4 regions of the Hoeflea sp. CAU 1731 genome follow, and region 1 is predicted to be linked to each of the others. Evidence: riboswitches for the same ligand, from Rfam matches in the RefSeq annotation. Region 1 holds a riboswitch; each other region holds the start of a gene.
What was found. Region 1 has a riboswitch for cobalamin ahead of AAFN47_RS15255 (TonB-dependent receptor plug domain-containing protein). Riboswitches for the same ligand answer to the same signal wherever they lie in the genome.
Positions count from the first base shown of each region.

Region 2: another riboswitch for cobalamin. It lies ahead of AAFN47_RS05635 (aromatic ring-hydroxylating oxygenase subunit alpha); the one in region 1 lies ahead of AAFN47_RS15255 (TonB-dependent receptor plug domain-containing protein).
Region 3: another riboswitch for cobalamin. It lies ahead of lpxD (UDP-3-O-(3-hydroxymyristoyl)glucosamine N-acyltransferase); the one in region 1 lies ahead of AAFN47_RS15255 (TonB-dependent receptor plug domain-containing protein).
Region 4: another riboswitch for cobalamin. It lies ahead of AAFN47_RS08555 (CbtB domain-containing protein); the one in region 1 lies ahead of AAFN47_RS15255 (TonB-dependent receptor plug domain-containing protein).

Region 1 covers NZ_JBDQQS010000009.1:6,079-10,786, reverse strand. The annotation lists gene AAFN47_RS15255 (TonB-dependent receptor plug domain-containing protein) at 1-830, opposite strand, end outside; cobalamin riboswitch at 976-1,190, opposite strand; gene AAFN47_RS15250 (LacI family DNA-binding transcriptional regulator) at 1,266-2,294, opposite strand; gene AAFN47_RS15245 (ABC transporter permease) at 2,435-3,250, opposite strand; gene AAFN47_RS15240 (ABC transporter ATP-binding protein) at 3,247-4,014, opposite strand; gene AAFN47_RS15235 (ABC transporter substrate-binding protein) at 4,039-4,708, opposite strand, start outside.
Region 2 covers NZ_JBDQQS010000002.1:320,388-325,095, reverse strand. The annotation lists partial or broken gene AAFN47_RS05635 (aromatic ring-hydroxylating oxygenase subunit alpha) at 1-1,038, opposite strand, end outside; cobalamin riboswitch at 1,154-1,355, opposite strand; gene AAFN47_RS05630 (cobalamin-binding protein) at 1,433-2,218, opposite strand; gene cobF (precorrin-6A synthase (deacetylating)) at 2,220-2,993, opposite strand; tRNA gene AAFN47_RS05620 (tRNA-Asp) at 3,456-3,532, opposite strand; tRNA gene AAFN47_RS05615 (tRNA-Val) at 3,743-3,818, shown strand; gene AAFN47_RS05610 (MFS transporter) at 3,961-4,708, shown strand, end outside.
Region 3 covers NZ_JBDQQS010000015.1:614-5,321, forward strand. The annotation lists gene AAFN47_RS21030 (hypothetical protein) at 109-234, opposite strand; gene AAFN47_RS21035 (hypothetical protein) at 260-415, opposite strand; gene lpxD (UDP-3-O-(3-hydroxymyristoyl)glucosamine N-acyltransferase) at 434-1,486, opposite strand; cobalamin riboswitch at 1,669-1,872, opposite strand; gene AAFN47_RS21045 (TetR/AcrR family transcriptional regulator) at 1,947-2,594, opposite strand; gene AAFN47_RS21050 (TonB-dependent receptor domain-containing protein) at 2,854-4,708, shown strand, end outside.
Region 4 covers NZ_JBDQQS010000004.1:102,185-106,892, reverse strand. The annotation lists gene cobU (bifunctional adenosylcobinamide kinase/adenosylcobinamide-phosphate guanylyltransferase) at 1-164, opposite strand, end outside; gene AAFN47_RS08560 (CbtA family protein) at 161-898, opposite strand; gene AAFN47_RS08555 (CbtB domain-containing protein) at 911-1,090, opposite strand; cobalamin riboswitch at 1,132-1,458, opposite strand; gene AAFN47_RS08550 (GGDEF domain-containing protein) at 1,512-2,264, opposite strand; gene AAFN47_RS08545 (cobyric acid synthase) at 2,551-4,008, opposite strand; gene AAFN47_RS08540 (SH3 domain-containing protein) at 4,477-4,708, shown strand, end outside.

The DNA of each region.
Region 1 (4,708 bases):
TAGGCGGAGCCGAAGAAATTCTCGATATCCTGCTCAAGATCGGCGCTCGTCACCAGACCCTCTTCCGTCGCGGCGCCGAAATTGAACTGGTCGTATTCGGAGTTCTGATCGACGTAGCGCAGGGTCCCTCCGATGGTGATGTTTTCCGTCAGATCGAATTCGCCGCGTGCGTTGAGCGTTGTGTTCTGATCGCCGTCATCATCCCCGCCGGGCGTGTTGGAAACATCATAGCCGCCGGTCACCCGGCGCGCAGCCGAAAGGGACAGACGCGCCCGTTCGTTCGCATAGCGCAGCGACGCGGCTCCTCCGCCGCTTTCCTCGTTGCCGATTTCTGCTTCGGCGGTTCCGTGAAAGCCGTATTCAGTGGCGGATTTCGTAATGATATTAATGACGCCGCCGATTGCGTTCGAACCAAAGACCGATGATTGCGGGCCGCGCAACACCTCGATCCGCTCGATATCGTCGGCAAGCAGATTTGAGAAATCATAGCCGCCGCTCGCCGGGTCGTTGACTTCAACGCCGTCGATCAGCACCAGCGTATGATTGCCCTCCGCGCCACGGATTCGCACCTGGACGGCGCCGCCCACACCGCCGGTCTGGCTGACCTCAACGCCGGGCAAAGCGCGCAACGCGTCGGCGGCGTGACGAACCTGTCGGTTTTCCAGATCTTCGGCAGTGACGACAGTGACTGAGCGGCCATATTGCTCGGCTTCGATCGGCGTGAGACCGCCGCCGACAATGATCGTGTCGAGCACAAACGGCTCGACGTCCTGCGCAGATGCCGCGCTGGACACCAGCAATGATCCCGCCACAACGAGCTGACTTCTCATGATTATACCCCCAACAGGACCGGCGGCCCAAAGGCGTCGCCGCGTACATAAATTGTCCTCGGATGGGGATAACCCTGATCCGTAGACGGTTGCAGATGCCACCACTACGGATAGTCCGCTGTTTCTCGCGCGGCCCCGCGCAAGAACCGGGTGAGCCGCTCTGGCAGGTCTCCTGACTTGCGGGTCATCGCAGAGGCCGGCCTTCCCACGGATTGCATTTCCGCAGTGGCGTATTCGGCTCTGCTCTCCGCCTACAGTTGCGGGGGCAGTTACGGAATTGGAAACCCTTCGGGTCGAACCTCACCGTATTCCCTGTTGGCTGAACGGCGAACCGTCCGAACCAGAGCACGCAAATTTCTGGGGGACGCCGGCCTGATTGTCAAGGGCGGGAAGGTGACTGTTCGATGTCCTGGAATTGGAGGCCGGAGACCAGCTTCAAGATAAGCCGACCTCTGTCGACCGTCTGACAATCAGGGTCGGCTCAGGCACCTTCACCTTTCGCTCCAACTGGTTGTCGGACATATGCGACAAGAGCATGTCGACAGCAATTTTCGCCACCTCATCCAGATGCAGGTCAATCGCGGTTAGAGGCGGATCACACTCGCGCGATCGGATGCCGTTATACCGGGTGACGATCTTCACGTCTTCGGGCACGTTCCTGCCCAAGGTCCGCAAGGCTTTCCGAGCGCCGACGGCGAACGTCGCGAGCGGCGCAAGCAAACCATCAATATCTGAATGGTCAGAGAACAGCGTCTCCACAGCGACCGTTCCACCTTCTTCAGCGTCGCTTTCTTCAGCCCAGTGGCAGATGATCTGCATGCTGTTTACTGCGCAGAAATCCGCATAAGCGCGATGCATTTCCGAGTAAAGCTGGCGTTGAGCCGTGCACAAAATAACCGCGATCTTGCGCGCGCCGACCTGTCTCAGATGATCGAGGCTTTTCATTGTCATTTCGTAGTAGTGCATATCGACATAAGGAATGTCATAGCCGCTCGCCACAAACCGCCCGATCGAAACGATCGGTATGCTGCGTTTGACGAGCGCATCCAGGTTCTGGTCGTCGTTGGCGGGCTCCACCGCGATTACTCCGTCAACCAGCAGATTGGGAATAATCCTGCTCGGCGCGCCGGTCGGCGGCACGATGACCAGCGCCAGATCCTTCTCCAAAGCCCGTGTTGCTGCGGCCTCGGCGATTTCCATCAGAAATTCCAGCCGTCCACGTCCCGCAGGAATGGCGGACGTGACCGGCGAAAGCAGCGCTATGCTGTTGACTTTTCCTGTCCTTAGCGACGCCGCCCGTGGATCGGGATTGTAACCGAGTTCGTGGGCAATAAGACGAATTCGCTTTGCGAGCTCCGGTGAAACGTAACGCTTGCCGCTCAACGCATTCGAGACCGTAGGCGGAGACACTTTCGCTGCCTTCGCCACGTCGCGAATCGAAACGGCGTTTTTCTTCCTGAACATGGGGTCTGAATAATCAGAAAAGTCTGTTGCGGTCTATCAAAAGCGGCACGCCAGTCCTCCTCGCTCCGAAACATGCGTCTTGTTCAAGCGAATTTTGGGCGCCAATTTCCATCCGCCTCGACGAGGGTACGCCGAGACAGTCAAGCAGCGGATTCATGCCAGCCCCTCAATACGAGGTTGCCAATTGCGCTGACTGCAGAAAAGAAAAGAAATCCAAGCAGGGTCGCAGCAAAGATTTCCGCAAACAGCAGAGCTGTGTGCATCTGGCCCTGCGCAAAAATGATCTGGACGCCGAGCCCGCCGCGCCCGCCTCCCGTACCAATGAGGAATTCGCCAACAATCGCGCCGATAACCGAAAGTCCGGCTGAGATTTTCAGCCCTGCGATCAGTTGAGGCATCGCCGAGGGTAGCCGCAACTTGAAAAATGTCACGGCGCGACTCCGGGTCTGCATATCAAACAATTCGACAAGCACTTTCGGTGTGGATCGCAAACCGAGCAGCGTATTGTTGATGATGGGAAACAGGGAAATAATGATGCTGATGACGATGACCGAAGTTTGTCCGTAGCCAAACCACAGCACGATCAAGGGAGCGACCGTGATGATCGGAACCGTTTGCAGCAGGACGGCATAGGGATAAATGCTCTTCTCGAGGAACGGCGACTGGCTCATGACCGCCGCCGTCAGGACGCCACCGACCGCGGCGATGGCAAATCCCGACAGGGCTTCGACGAACGTTATCACTGTCGCCTGTGCAATCACCGTGAAATTTTCCAGGGCGGCGCCTGCGACGACGCCCGGGCCGGGAAGCAGCCAGGGACGGTCGGCATAATAGGTGGCCGAAAGGAGATACCAGCACAGAACGCCGGCGACGGCGACAAGCAGGACCGGGCCAGCGGCGTTCATGAGTGCGCCAAGCCTTCCGGTCGACAACGCGGATCGTCCGCCACGCATCATATCCGCTCCCCGAAACCCTGTCGCAGCGAGGCCGAAATACCTGCCGCAAGCCTCGTGAACTCTGTGGACGCACGCACGTCCGGTGTTCTCGGAAAGGCGAAGGGAACCTCGACAATGTCAATGATGCGTCCCGGTCGCGTCGACATGACGACGATGCGATCAGCCAAATAGAGCGCCTCATAGACGTTATGCGTCACCAGAAGCGCTGTCAGGCTCAAATTCTGGCAGAGGGTGGAAATTTCTTCCTGTAGAATGTCCCTGGTGATTTCGTCGACCGCGGCGAGCGGCTCGTCCATCAACAGGAGGCTGGGCCGAAAAGCGATCGCCCGCGCCAGCGACAACCGCATTTTCATGCCTCCGGAAAGTTGATGCGGCAAGGCGTCAACGAAGTTGTCGAGGCCAACGGTTTCCAGGGCTTCTGTCGCAGTCTTGCGTCTTGACTGTCGTTCAACGCCATTCAACTCCAGCAGCAGTTCGGCGTTGCCGAGCGCGTTCCTCCAGGGAAGCAGCCCAGGCTCCTGAAACACGAAGGCTAGCGTATCATCGGCCGGCATGGAAATCTTGCCCGCCGTTGGCTCCATGATTCCGGCGATCAGTCGAAGCAGCGTCGATTTCCCGCAGCCCGACGGTCCGACAATCGCGACAAACTCGCCCCTTCGGATGGACAGGCTCGATGGCGCGAGTGCAACCAGATCTTCATCGAACGTCTTGGATACCTCGCACACACCAATCGCTGTTTCCGAAACGCCGCCGCTCGTCACCATCGCGCCTTGAAGTCCTGTGCTTGGTTACTCGTTGCACCCGGATACGAAAGACGTATCGTAGGCCTCTTCAACACTGAAATCATCACCCAGCATGTTTACTTCCCGAAGCTGCGCCGCAAGCTCTTCCCAGCGCGCCGGATCCATGCAACCGATCTTCGTACGGTCGGCTGGAAGCATGCTTTCGATCAGTTTTTCGGCAGCCATATCATGGATATCCGGGGCAATCTGGCTGTTACGCGCCATCAGCACCGGTTTGACGACCGTCGGATCTTCGGCGAATTTCGTCCAGCCCTCCTTCACGGCCTTCACGGCGGCTTCCACCAGTTCCGGTTTTTCCTCGATCATTGCGTCGGTGGTGTAGAGAACATAATAGGGTCGGTATCCGAGTTCCTCGACCTTGAACTCGTCGAAAGCGACCCCTTCTTTTTCCAGTCTCGCAGGCAGAAAAAGGGACAGCCCCTGTTGCACCAGCGTCGGGTCCGTGCGGAACATGGTAAGATCGCCGGTGACCGGAAGTTCCTGAACGCCTTCCAACCCGTATTTCTTCTTGATCCACTCCCAGTACGGCGCGCCGAGCGACACCGCAAATTTCATGTCCTTGAAGTCCGCCGGCGATTTCACTTCCGGATCGGAGTGGTAGACGAGATCGTAGGGAACGAAATCAGCCTGTACAAAGACCGCCTTGACAGGCGCG
Region 2 (4,708 bases), on a different contig from region 1:
GGCGAGGTTGTAATCGACGCCCTCGACGGCGTCCTTGTGGACGAGCCACTTGGTGGTGACCGCCGTTTCCGTGGCGCTGATCGGCATCACGCGAAACGTCACTGCGTGATCGGTCAGAACATGATTCCAGGTGGTCGGATAGTGATAGAGCAAAAGCGAACCGATCCGGTCGGTCGTCACGTCGTCGGAGAGCCTGCGGTCCACCGCCCGCCGACCGGTCATGGTGTAGCTGACAGAGTCCTGGAGCAGCGGCATCCGCGTTGCCCTGAACTGTCCCGCCGGGTCTATGCGAAAGCGACTCGGCAGACCGGCTTTTTCACATTTGGCCCAGTGCGCAAGCATCTCCGGATCATTCTCCCCGCCCTGCGCGCCGGTCACCGTGGGCGCTTCAGGAAAGGTCTTGCACAATTCCGGATGGCTTCCTGCGCAGTGGTAGCACTCGCGATTATTCTCCCACACCAGCTTCCAGTTGCCTTTTTCGATAATCGTCGATTCTTAAGCCACCTTTGCTTCGGTCAAACGGTGCGGAAGAAAATAGGGCTCCATTGTCGTGCGGAACGGCTCGAAGTCAGTCGGTTTGTCGGCAAGGCAGATAAAGATGTACCCGCCGGCAGTTTCGCAGGCGACCGGCTTCAGACCGTATGGCGCGCGATCAAAATCCTCTGACATCTGACGCGCATAGACAAGGCTGCCGTCAAGGTCGTACGTCCATTGATGGTAGGGGCAGACCAGGCGCGCGGTCATTCCCTTGGCGGCGCTGCAGACGCGGCTTCCGCGATGGCGGCAAGAATTGTGAAACGCGCGAATGTCGCCTTCCCTGTCCCGCAACACAATGACCGGGTAGGCTCCGACCTCGACCGTGAAGTAGCTCCCGGGCTTTTGCAATTCGCAGTCGTGGTCGATAAACAGCCAGTCCCGGTACCAGATCAGGTCCAGATCAACTTCATAAAATCGTGGATCGGTGTAGAACGGCTGTTCGAGAGAAAAGCCAGAGCGGCGACTTCCTAGAAGTCCCAACATCTCGTCATGTATATCCATGTCCCGTCCCTGCCAAAGGACTGAACTTGGTGGTGATAGAGGAAAGATTTGGCATGGCCTCCGATCAATCGGCGGCACCGCATCTTTGCCTCTTGACCGCCCACCGCGATCAGTCGGTTAAATCCTATCCGCGGCTGGTTTCCGGGCTTCGGAGCTGTCCTGACGGACTGTCCCGACACCTTCCCGGACTCCTCCGTTCAGTGGCTATCGTCGGGTTATTCGCTCCGCTACCGTTGCGGGGGCAGCGCCGGCTTCCAACCGGCTTCCCAATTATCCGCCCTGACTGGCAGCGCGGCACCTCGGATCATGACAGGAAACCACAATATTTGGATTCGCAACGCTGAGAATGCGACATGGTCTGCGCGCCGCGCGACGGCGATCGCCGCATGAGGAATTATCCGTGGATGGCAGCCACGATCGCGTCCAGTCCATCGGTCAGCGCCGCCGGCCCCGGCTGCAAAATAAGCGGTGACTTTATTTCGACGATCCGGCGGTTGCGCACCGCCGGAATGGCGTCCCAGCCGGCGCGACCGGAGATCCTTTCGGGTCGAACCTTTTTACCACACCAGGACGCGAGAATGATGTCTGGAGATGCTTGCACCACGTCCGCTGCAGCGACGATGCGATCTACCGCCGCCTTTTCCTTCGCCTTTGCCGCAAAGACGTCGTCTCCGCCGGCGACAGTGATCAGTTCCGACACCCAGCCAATCCCGCTGATCAGCGGATCGTCCCATTCCTCGAAATAGATTTTCGGGCGCGCGCTTCCGCCAGCGGCCTTTCGCACGCTATCAAGCCGTTCTTCGTAGGAAAGAGCCAGGTCTTCAGCCATCCGCGAGGCGCCGACCATCGCGCCGATCATTCTGATCATCGCAAGGATGCCTGCGATATCGCGTTGGTTGAAGACGTGCACAGCGACGCCCGAACGCACAAGTTCAGCGGCGATATCGGCCTGAATGTCGGAGAAGGCAAGCACAAGGTCCGGCTGCAAGGCCAGCAGCTTCGGGATATCGGCCGATACAAACGCTGAAACGCGCGGCTTTTCACGACGCACCTGCGGCGGACGAACAGCGTAGCCGGACACCCCGACGATCCGATCCCGCTCTCCGAGAAGATAGAGCGTCTCGACAGTTTCTTCTGTGAGACAGACAATTCGTTTCGGGGGAAATGAGCCGACGGGCATTCTATTCCCCGTCGTCCTTCCCCGGCCGGGTCAGCAGGTAGCTGTCCATGATCCAACCATGTTTTTCCCGGGCGTTATCCCTTAGCCGCTCGATTTCGTCGCCAACGTCGCGCACTTTGCCGGACAAAAGGATTTCCTCATCCATTCCGACATAGGCGCCCCAGTGAATATCCAGGTCTCCGTCGACTGTCTTGAAGGCGTTCGCCGCATCCAGCATGACGACCACGCTGTCGACATCGTCGGGAAAACCCTCAGCCAGTTTACGGCCTGTCGTGATCATGATCGACGCACCGATTCCGTTCAAGGGAACCCTGTGTCGCGCGGCGAGCGCCTGCACACTGCTGATTCCTGGAATTACTTCGTATTCAAGTTCAAAGGCGCCTTTCGCGCGGATCTTCTCCAGTATGCGCAACGTCCCATCGTAAATCGAGGGATCGCCCCAGACAAGGAAGGCGCCGCAGTCATCATCGCCGAGCTCCTCCGTCAGCAGTCGCTGATAGACGTCCTCGACCTGTTCACGCCAGATCCTGATGTCTTGCCGGTAATCCGGCGAAGACCGTTTTCTCGGCGGGGTGGCGAAATCCACCATCCGATAGTCATCGTTGCGAATGAAGCGCTCGCAGATTTGCCTGCGCAATTGCGCCAGATCCGTCTTCTCCGCTCCCTTGTCGGGTATGAACAATACGGAAACCCTGTTCAGCGCATCAACCGCCTGAATCGTAACGTGGTCCGGATTGCCGGCGCCGATGCCGATGACAATGACCTTGCGTTTCATAGTCTTCCATCCGCGGTCCGATCAGTTCCGGTCAAGGGCGTCCCTCTCTGAGACATGCTTTGTTGCTCCGGTAGTCGCTAGCTGCAAGCAAGCATCGATCATAGAGACCAGAACGTGAAACGAAAACTTTCATGGTCAAACGAATAGCGCAATTCACACGTTTGCAAAAATACGAAACAGCCCAGTACAATTGCAAGCAAGGTCAGAACGCCGCAAGGCGTTTTGTCGGTTGAAACAAACCACAACGCCGCATCGATCATCGTGCACTACTGCACGGATACCGGCGAGATCAACAAGATCGTGGATAATATCTGCGCGCATTTCCCGAAAGCTGCGCTGAATGGCTCGGTGATTGAGGGCCATTGCGAAACATCTAAAAGGAACAAAAGTGCCCAAAAGTTGGAATATCGGCCAGAATTCCAACTTTTCCAGATTTTATAACTTGCTAAGTCATTGAAAAAATGGCGCGAGTGACGGGGCTCGAACCCGCGACCTCCGGCGTGACAGGCCGGCACTCTAACCAGCTGAGCTACACCCGCGCTTTTGTCTCGCGTCTCTGCGAAACGTGAGCGGTCAATTAAGCCGTTCCCCCCAAGCTGTCAAGCGCGTTCGGGAGGAATTGCGACGTTCTCATAACAATAATCCACTTGCTCTGCGGCCGTGGATTTTTCAGCACAAAAGCCAAGCGGACAACGATTTTTTCTTGCACTTGTCCACCGAAGCGCATAAACGGTGCGGAGTTTTCTTCAGGGCGGTTAGCTCAGCTGGTAGAGCGCTTCGTTTACACCGAAGATGTCGGGAGTTCGAGCCTCTCACCGCCCACCATCATTCCTCCGGTATACCAGCAGTATGGAGGACAGCCCTTACAAGCACTTTCGCACAGGCGATGTGCGATAGTGACGCAGATTGCGTTGGCGCCTCATCTCGCTTAGGCTTCGTCGAGGCGTTGTTTCGGGGGGTAACTGCCATGGCCGGTCGGTATCGATGGTTCGTCGTGTTTCTGCTCTTTGCAGTCACCGTGGTCAACTATATCGACCGCTCGGCAATTTCCTTTGCGGTGCATCGAATCCAGTCCGAATTTGATCTCGACTCGAGCCAGATCGGTCTGATTCTGGGCGCATTCGGCATCGGCTACATCATCAGTACCCTGTTTGGGGGCATGGCGGTGGACAGATTCGGCGCCAAACGCGCCTATTTCGTCGCTGTTCTCGCCTGGGCGGTCAGCATCGGCTGGACGGGCGCCGCGACAGGGTTCCTGATGCTCTACGCGGCGCGCACCGCGCTGGGACTGGCCGAAGGACCAAGTTTTCCGACGACGACGAGCGCCATAACGCGGTGGCTGCCGCCTCAGGAACGAGCAACGGCTCTCGGCGGGGCGCTTGTCGCAGTGCCGATCGCGCTCGCCATAGGCGCTCCGCTCGTCACCTTGCTGATCGGCATGTTCGACTGGCGCGCGATGTTTTTCATCCTGGCCGTCGCGAGCCTGATCTGGCTTCCCTTCTGGCTCGTCTTCTATGCAAATGATCCATCAGAATCAGATCGAATAGGATCGGAGGAAGCAGAGCACATCGCCCGCACGGGCCGTGACGAGCCGTCCGCGACCCAACCACCGCCCAGAGCACACATTTGGAGAGCCCTCCTCACGACGCCTACCCTTTGGGCCAACTATTGGGCCTATTTCGTCTTCGGGTACTATCTGTTTTTCTTCATGACCT
Region 3 (4,708 bases), on a different contig from region 1:
CCGCCGGCGTCGTCGACGCCTCCGGCTGTCGCCGCGAATTTCCCTTGCCAACGTCAATAATGCGTTTGCGGCCACCATTGCGGATAGTTTTTTCGACCCATCGCGGCATCATTTCACGGAGCCCGGCGTGCATTTGCGAGCCGGCGGTTGGATGCCGGCCGTGGCGTAGAAGCGAACGTGCTGACCATTCTGGTCGTGATCGTCGATCAGAACCTTCGGCTCCGCGCGCTCCATGACATCCTCGTCTTCGGAATTCCAGTTACACCTTCCTGAGGGTCTCCACATTGGCGGAATGATCGAGGAGGAGCGTGAAGGTCCGCGTCATCTTGGAATCCTGAACCGACCAGTTCTCGATAGGATTGGGTATGAAGTAGCGCACAGGCGCGATTAATCGGCGATCATCCCAGGTCCGCATCCCGCGTCATCGCGGACGCTACCGCCCTTCTGTCGTTCGCGCGCCGCGCGCCCTTGAACCTTGTCTGGCGCTGGCGATCTGGCGGAAGAAATCCCGACGCGGCTGCGCCGGACTGCCCAGCAATTCCGCCTTTGGCGGCACATTGCTGATGACGCCGGCCTGCGCGCCGATGCTGGCCCCGTCGCCAACGTCGAGATGCCCTGCAATCGCCGCTTGTCCGCCGATCCGCACGAAATTTCCGATCCGCGTCGAGCCCGCGATGCCGACTTGCGCCACAATGACGCAGCATCGTCCGATCGTCACGTTGTGGGCGATCTGGACGAGATTATCGATCCATGTTCCGCAGCCGATAATGGTGTCGGTGGCAGATCCACGGTCGACCGTCGTGTTGGCGCCGACCCGCACGTCATCCTCAATTATCACCCGTCCCAATTGCGGGATCGCGAGAAAACCGCTCTTTGTGCTGGCGAAACCGAATCCCGGCTGGCCTATCCGGCACCCTGCTCCGATATGGACACGCGATCCGACAATGGCGTAGCTCAGGCTCGCATTGCTTTCGATCACGCAATCTGAACCGATGGATACGCCGCGCCCGACCGTCGCTCCGGCGTCGATGCGGCAACCGGCAGCGACTGAGGCGCCGGCTTCCACCACCGCGTGGGAGCCGATGCGGACCGAACTGTCGACGACGGCGAGCGGATCGATCCAAGCCGTCGGATGGACCCCGCCGGCATGGTCGCCAACGGGATGGAACAGGTTGCAGACCCGCGCCCAAGCGGCGTAGGGCTCGGTCGAGCGAATGGCGATGGAGCCTTCCGGAAGCTGGCTTTCAAGCGAAGGATGTATGATGACGGCGCCGGCTTTCGTGTCCGCCAGCGTCGCCAGATAGCGGCGATTTTCCAGGAAACTGACTTGGCGCCCACTCGCCTCCTCCAGCGATGCAACGCCTTCCAGCAGGATTTCCGACGCATCGGCGTCGCCCTCCGCATGCCGCGCCACAGTCGCCACGTCGAACGGACCGACGCGCTGAAAAAATTGCGGATCACCAACCAATACTCTGTCCTCCTGCAAGGAACGTCCCGGCTTCGCCGGAACCGGTTCCAAATGGGGTATCGACTGCCCGCGCCAGCCCAATGGAGACGATCCATTCTGCCTGCGCCTGAGGGCCGGGTGAACATGGAGGAAAACGTCAGCCGGACCCGATCGAAAGATCGCCGATCATTCGTTGCCTCACGACCGCCCTCCGCGATCAGTCGACTTTCTCACTCATGGTTGGTTTCCGGGCTCTGAAGCCTGTCCTTGCGAACATCTCCGACACCCTTCCCGGACAGGTCGTTGTCCAGTGGCTCGTGTCGGGCGCGGCTTCAATACCGTTGCGGGGGCAGCGCCGGCGTTGAACCGGCTTCCCAATTATCCGCCTGAACGAATCCGGCGGCGCCATAAGCAAGTGCAAATAAACACAGGCGGTCGTAAATGACAACCAACCAAAACACCCGCCGTGAGCCGGGTTGGACTTTTATGCGGAGTGCGATCAGTCTCCGTACGCTTTTTCGATAAAGGAACGCACGCCGCTGAGAACGAATGATTCAACGGCCTCGCGCAACGTCTCTCTGCTTTTTTCGTCACCCGCAGAAACCATGGCGTGCATCATCGCGACGCCGCCGCTATACATCAGGCCCAGCATCTCGTAGAAAGCCGGCCCCATCGTCACGGGGCGGCCGGAACTTTCGGCAATCATCGAAACCAGTTTCGAGATGCCCTCGTTTTGAAGGTTCTGCGCGTTCCTTAACGCCACCTCACGCTCAATCGACGCGCGCTGAATGAGAGGAATGAACGGGTCGAGCGCATTACGACGGCTGTCGACGCCAAGCGTCAGGAGCGCCGCCAGATAGACACGCACCACATCGTCGAGCAACACGGATGCGTTTTCCATGCTCCAGGCCTCAGCAAGCCTGGACAACATGTCATTCACGGTCACGTCCAAAAGCTCGAATTTAGCCGTCAGCAGCGCCTGGACCAATTCGTCCTTGCCGCCGAAATGATAATTTATCGCTGCAACATTGGCGCCCGCGTCTTCCGTGATCGCACGAACCGAGACCTCCGAAATGCCATCACGAGCCATCAGCCGCTCGGCGCTTCGAAGCAGTCGGTCGCGCGTATTCAGGTGGGAAGCGTCCATCTGGTGCGTCGTAGTAGAAGAAAGTGTTTCGAGCAACGTTATGTCCCTGTTCAGCCCGTGGCAATCGCCGTTGCAGAATAGCGCCGGAAGCGAAAAAATTCAAACAATGTTTAAAAACATGTTTTACATGACTAAAAAAGTCACCTATAAACCGCAATCGAACGGGTCGGGGTAACGACCGTCATTTTTTAGCGATCGTCGTTCACGCAGTTCCATGCATCGGCGTAGCCAGCACCACGAACATTTGGGGAAAATGGCAATGCCATACGAATTTTTCCGCGCCAGCCTTTACGCTGGCAGTTTTATTGCAGTCGGCGCAATCGCGGCCGAAGCCCAGGCGCAGAGCGCTACGGTGGAAGTAACCGATTCGGCGGACACCACCGAACTGAAGAAAATCATTGTCGAAGAGGGTGAGGACAAGGGCGACAAACATGCCGGCGCGGCCGATCGCAACCAGTCCATCTACATCTCTTCGGAGGAACTGGAGCTTGTCGACCCGCAAAGCTTGAAAGAGGTATTCGCGGGGGACGCCTCGATTTCCGTCGGCGGCGCAATGACCACGACACAAAAGGTCTACGTCAACAGTATCGACGAACTCAATCTCGCCGTCACGATCGATGGCGTCCTGCAGAACAACAGGGTTTTCCATCACAACACTACAAACTACGTCGACCCGACGCTGCTGAAGTCGGTGCGCGTCGATCCCGGCGTTGCGCCCGCCGACGCAGGCCCGGGCGCGCTGGGCGGATCCATCGTCTATGAGACCGTGGACGCCGCCGATCTTCTCGAAGAAGGCAAGAATTTTGGCGGCTATGCGCGCGTCAGCTACGACACCAACAGCAGCACATTCACCGAAGCTGGCTCGCTCTATGGCCGCGCCAATGGCTTCGAATTTTTGGGCTACGTCAAATACGCCGACGGAGACGACTACACCGCCGGCGACGGCTGGACGATCCCCGGAACGGCGGCCGATTTTCTGAGCTTTCTCGGCAAGGCCGCCTATCAGTCGCTCGATGGGCACCGAATCGAAATCAAGGCGCAGCAGGTTCAGGACAGCGCCCTGCGGCCTTATCGCGCCAACTTCGGCGACCTGCCCGGCATCGAACCGGAAACCCGGGTTTATGACCTGACGCAACGCAACTTCTCGGTAAGCTACAGCGTCGAAGACGCGCAAGGGCTATGGGATCCGAGTATCGTCGTCGGTTACAGCGACGCGACAACCGCCATTCCAATCTATTTCGACCGGCGCTCCGGTGAAAACCTGCAGATCAACAGTGAGGGAACCGCCGGCACCTGGACGGCTAAGGCAGAGAACACGTTCAACCTGGATGAGAAAAACTCGATCACCGCCGGCATCGACTTTTACTCCACAGAAAGTGAATATGTCGACGATATCTACACGATCGACGGCCTGAGAGAAAAATCGACCAATCTCGGCTTCTACGGGCAGGCGCGCCTGGAACCGCTCGACGGTTTTCATCTGTCGTTCGGCGCCCGCGGCGACAATCAGTGGTTCGAAGGCCTCGGCGGCGAGAAACTCGAGAACTTCGGCTTGAGCGGCAACGTCTACGCCGCATACGATATCAACGACTACCTGACCATCAACGCCGGTTATTCGAACGTGTTCGGCGGCATCGATCTTGAAGAAAATTTCATCTACGTTCCGAGTTGGGATTACGCCGGTCTGGAGCCCGTCCGCTCGCAAAATTTCACGGCCGGCATCGAATTCAACTACAAAGGCTGGCAATTGACCGGCGGCGTTTACCGCACCGACTTCGAAAACTTCCGGGAAGCTGACGGCAACAAGGACTTCACCACCGAAGGGTTCAAGCTGGGCGCCGGTTATAACTGGGGCAACGGATTTTTCCGCATAACCTATTCCAACAGCGAACTGACCGTCGACGGCGACTATGTCGATTCCTACTATGCCGGCGATATGGGCATGCCAGTTGGACAGGTGATCGCCGCAGAAATCGTCCACTCATTCGAACAATATGGCGTGACCGTGGGATCCAGTCTCGACGCAGCTCTCGAATATGACGGGCCGGAAAAGGCCGGTGAATCGGCGCTGCCTGGCTATGCTGTCTTCAATGCATTTGTGGAGTACAAGCCGA
Region 4 (4,708 bases), on a different contig from region 1:
CGGTGATGGCCGATGCGCGCCGCCATCTCTTCGTCATACCCAAGGCGCGCCGTCGCGACATAGACAGCGCCAAGTCTAGACTCGTCCACCAGCCTCTCGGCAAAGCGCGACTTGCCTGATCGGGCGCCGCCGAGGACCAAAACCGACCCTGGACCCTTGGTCACGCTCCTTCTTCCAGCCTGTCCATGGCCGCCCCCATAAGCAGACCCAGAACGACCCAGAAAAACGCAGTCGTTGCAAGCGTCGCCACGGCGAACTCGGCGGCGAGCAAAGCCGGCACGTCGCTGGTAATGATCTCTGGCTGGGGAGCGCCGTAGACATGCGGCAAGGCGAGCACCACGACGCCCGCGATCTTGGCCCATATTTCGGATCGCACGACCAGCAAGTACAATCCGGTCGCCGACAGGATCACAGTGGCCACCCACCAGACCTGACGATCGGCGAGGTCCGCGGCGGGAAAGCCGGGAAGTTCAGGCGGAAGCCCGAGCGCCGGGAGAAACTGGAATGTGAGCCACCCTGCAGCGCCCCACAAGACGCCTGTCTTCGCTGTTATGGGGATTCCCGTCAACAAGACAGCGGCCAACAGAATCAAGCCGTATCCCGCTCCCACAACGAGATTTGCAAGTATCGTTCCCCAAAGCCGATCGAGGCCAAAAAGGGCGCCGCCTTCTTCTCCCTCGTGAGCATAGGCCATGGTCACGGGACTCAAAAAGTCTGTGAGAGACATAATCAAAGACTCGCTTGGCGCCAGACTTTGCTCGACACGATCCCCGCCGACATTCTCGAATTCTTCGGCATGCAGGATAAGCGGCGTGACCTTGATTTCCTGAGCGACGCTCATGAAAACGCCAGCGATCAGTCCTGCCACCAAGGCGGCAAGAAGATAACGAACCATCATTTCAGCTTCTCCTTAGTGGCAAGGAAAGCCGTATGCGTGGCGAGCGTCGTGAGCTGTGTCGTGCAGGACCGCCGAATTGGCGAAGCCCGCTCCAAAAATGAAAAATGCGCCTACAATCAAAGCCGTTACGGCTATCGTGATGCGCTGTCCCGCTGCACCAATTGTGTGCGACTTGATCGTTCTGTTAGCCATTGCAACCTCCGTGACTGGCTCGTATTCCCAATTTGCGGGCGCATTGCCCGTCACGAATGGCAGGTCTCCTGGCTCACGGATCGGCAGCGATTAGCTGCCAGGCTCACCCTCGCCTTCCCGAATTCGGCGGCGCCAAACGGACGATTCGCAGACGATTAGAGGCGTCCGTCGGTTTATGGCGCCGCCACTTCAGTGGCTTCCCGTTCGTAAAAAGCGCACCGCGCATCACACAAACGGCCGGGATCGCCTGTCCGCTCTACAGTCGCGGGGTCGGCTGCGATTAAAGCGCCCTGTTTGGGTCCGCCCGTCGCATTCCCTCTTGATCCCTTCCGGCTATGCCTTTCGGGACCATTCGTTATTTATCATTATTGCGCTGGGCGACCGGCTGTCAATCGAGAACGCCACAGAGGCGGAAATACGGTCAAACGGCGAACGGCATCGCCTTCCTGTCCGGACCATAGCTGATACGGTTGCGACCTTCGCGTTTCGATTTGTAGGCGAGCATATCAGCTTCCTGCATCGCGTCGTTGAGGTCCCCGTCCTTGCCGACATGCGTTGCTCCGATGCTGACTGTCAGCTTCATTTCGATGTCTTCGTGTCGGAAAACATGCCGCTCGACTTCGTGGCGCAAACGCTGGGCGACATGCCAACATTCTCTCGCGCTGCTGCGATTAAGAGCGATGGCAAATTCCTCGCCTCCAAGACGTCCAATAATGTCGTCCGGGCGCAGATTCTCACGAAACAAATCAGCCATCTGGATCAGCACCGCGTCGCCAGCCTCGTGGCCATAGGTGTCGTTGACGCGCTTGAAGTGATCGATATCGAGCACCATCAGGCTTGCGCTGTCTCCCAAACCCTCTCGCGTTACTCTTCCTTCCTGCAACAGGTCGATGAAGGCGCGGCGATTGAAGAGACCCGTCAGCGGATCTGTTCTGGAGAGCTTCCTGAAGTATTCCACAGCAAGATCGGCTCTCGCCTGCAGGAAAACCATGTAAAGAACAAAGGGAACGGCGACGACGACAGTGAAGCGCAAGGTGAGCAAACTATCCGCAATCTGCGCCGCGCCGCGCAACTCGCTAGCGAAGAAAACCGTATTGATCATCTGGGTAAAAACGATGATCGCCACCATGAGGATAAGCGATCTCGAGAGAATCAGGCCTCTGCGGTTGCGCACGATATTACCGAAAGAAAGGCTCATGTCGGGTAAAGAATCACGGTCAATACCCGAAGCAAAGCGAGAGACAGAGTTGGACGAGGGTTTCGTGACCACGATTTGCTTTGCCAGTTTCTTTGGATGCGCACAGCTCTCAGCAAAAAAACTTCTTGCCCGATCTGTCATACACGAACCAGTCGGCTCGGATATAGCGGAATACGCACTTTATATCAATTAGATTAAAATGGTTTACATCTCGTGATGTAACGCCTGCAGGCCTCTTTGGCCAAACAATTCGGCGTTTTCGTCAATCGCCCCGCTCAAATCCCGGAAAGTCCTTCGAAACAAGCTTTTCCAAACGTGCAGCGATGGAATCCAGCGCCTCATCAACCATGGCGCTGTAATTGACCCCGGATTGTGACAGTCCCAACCGGGTAAGATAACCCTGTCTGAAGGCGTCGTTAGCGAACAGTCCGTGAAGGTAGGTTCCGAAGACTCGTCCGTCCCGGGAGACTGCACCGTCCGGCCGGCCATCGATCGTCGAGAATGGCCTCATGCAATCGGGTCCGGAGGTGCGTCCGAGATGGATTTCGTAACCGGTCAGATCCGCATCGATAATCCGGCACTTGGCGTGGCTGTTGCGCGCGGCTTTGGACTTTTCCATCGTGGTTTCGATATCGAGAAGGCCAAGTCCCTCGACACTTGCCGGCGCACCCTCGTTCCCGTCGGGATCACGCACCATGCGACCCAGCATCTGGTAGCCGCCGCAAATGCCTGCGACGTGACCGCCGCGGCGGACGTGGCCGGCGAGATCCCGGTCCCAGCCGTTTCTTCGAAACGCAGCAAGATCGGCGATGGTCGACTTGGACCCAGGAATAATCACAAGGCCTGCTTCCCTTGGGATGGGATCGCCGGACTTGATATAGCGGACTTCGACTTCCGGTTCGGCTTTCAGCGGATCAAGGTCGTCGAAATTGGCGATTCTGTCGAGAACCGGGACAGCAACAATCAGTGCGCCGTCGCCGGCGCCAACCAGCCGTTCGAGTACCACGGAATCTTCTGGCGGAAGCCGACCTGCTTCCGGAAGCCAGGGGATAACGCCGAAACACGGCCAGCCCGTATGCCGACTGATCGCCGTAACCCCGTCATCGAACAGCGATACGTCGCCGCGGAATTTGTTGATCAGATAACCGGCGACCATGCGCCGGTCCTCTTCTGGAAGAACGGCGTGCGTGCCGACGATGGAGGCTATGACGCCGCCCCTGTCAATGTCGCCGACCAGGACCACCGGAACGCCCGCGCGGGTCGCAAAACCCATATTGGCGATATCGTTTCCGCGCAGATTGATTTCTGCCGCTGAACCGGCCCCCTCGACGATAATAATGTCGGCGTCGGCGCGGATCGCATCCCAACTCTCGAAGACCGCTTCCAGGAGGTGTCGACGGGTGTCCTGATAATCCCGGGCGCCGGCCCGGCCCCAGACCTTGCCATGCACGACGATTTGCGACCCCGTTTCAGATTCCGGTTTGAGCAGTACCGGATTCATATGAACTGACGCCGGCGTTCGGCAAGCCAGCGCCTGAAGCCACTGTGCGCGGCCGATCTCACCGCCGTCATCTGCGACCGCTGCATTGTTTGACATGTTTTGCGGTTTGAACGGTTGCACGCGCAGACCGCGGTTAGCAGCCAGGCGGCAAAGGCCGGCGACCAGCACTGTCTTGCCGACGTCAGAACCCGTTCCCTGAAGCATGATGGCCCGTGTCATGCCTCGTGCGTATCATCATCGCGGCGACAGGCAAGAAGAATGTCGATTCCTAAAGAAGAAACCGCGCCAAGGCGGCAACCCTGCGCGGTCTGGCTCCAGCATCTGGAGGTTATTTGCGCCCCGGTACGCACTACCTGATCCGGAGCGTTTGGCGTTCCCGCCACGCGTTCCTTTCTAGGCCAATAACGTTACCGTAAGGTTATCAGGACCTTAATCAAAAATGAATCATTCAATTTTTTTTCGACCTGGCGGCTCGTTCCTTGGCGTGGAACTGCTCGATCGCACTCCCCTCCGCTTGGCGTTCGAAAGTCCAGACAGGCGTCCTTTTCAACGCAGGCCGGGCTAACTTGGAAAAAGAATTTCTTCAATGAATATAAGCGCAGTCCTGTTCGTGACATAAAATGTCTTCAGGATCGCTTGAAAAAGAATTCAATAAACAAAATTACATTCAAACATCTGGAGGGAATCATGAATAATTTGAAATTTGTCTTGTGTCTTTTTCTGGTGTTGCTGACCGGAAATGCACTGTCACAAGACATGCGCACGGAAACTGTTCATTTTGCAGCCGGAACAACGGGCACATCCATCGATGGTCAAATCAAAGGCTATGACTCTGTGCTTTACATTGTTGGCGCCGCCGCCGGACAGACAATGTCGGTGCGGATGGACACCAGCAATGGCGCTAACTATTTCAATATAT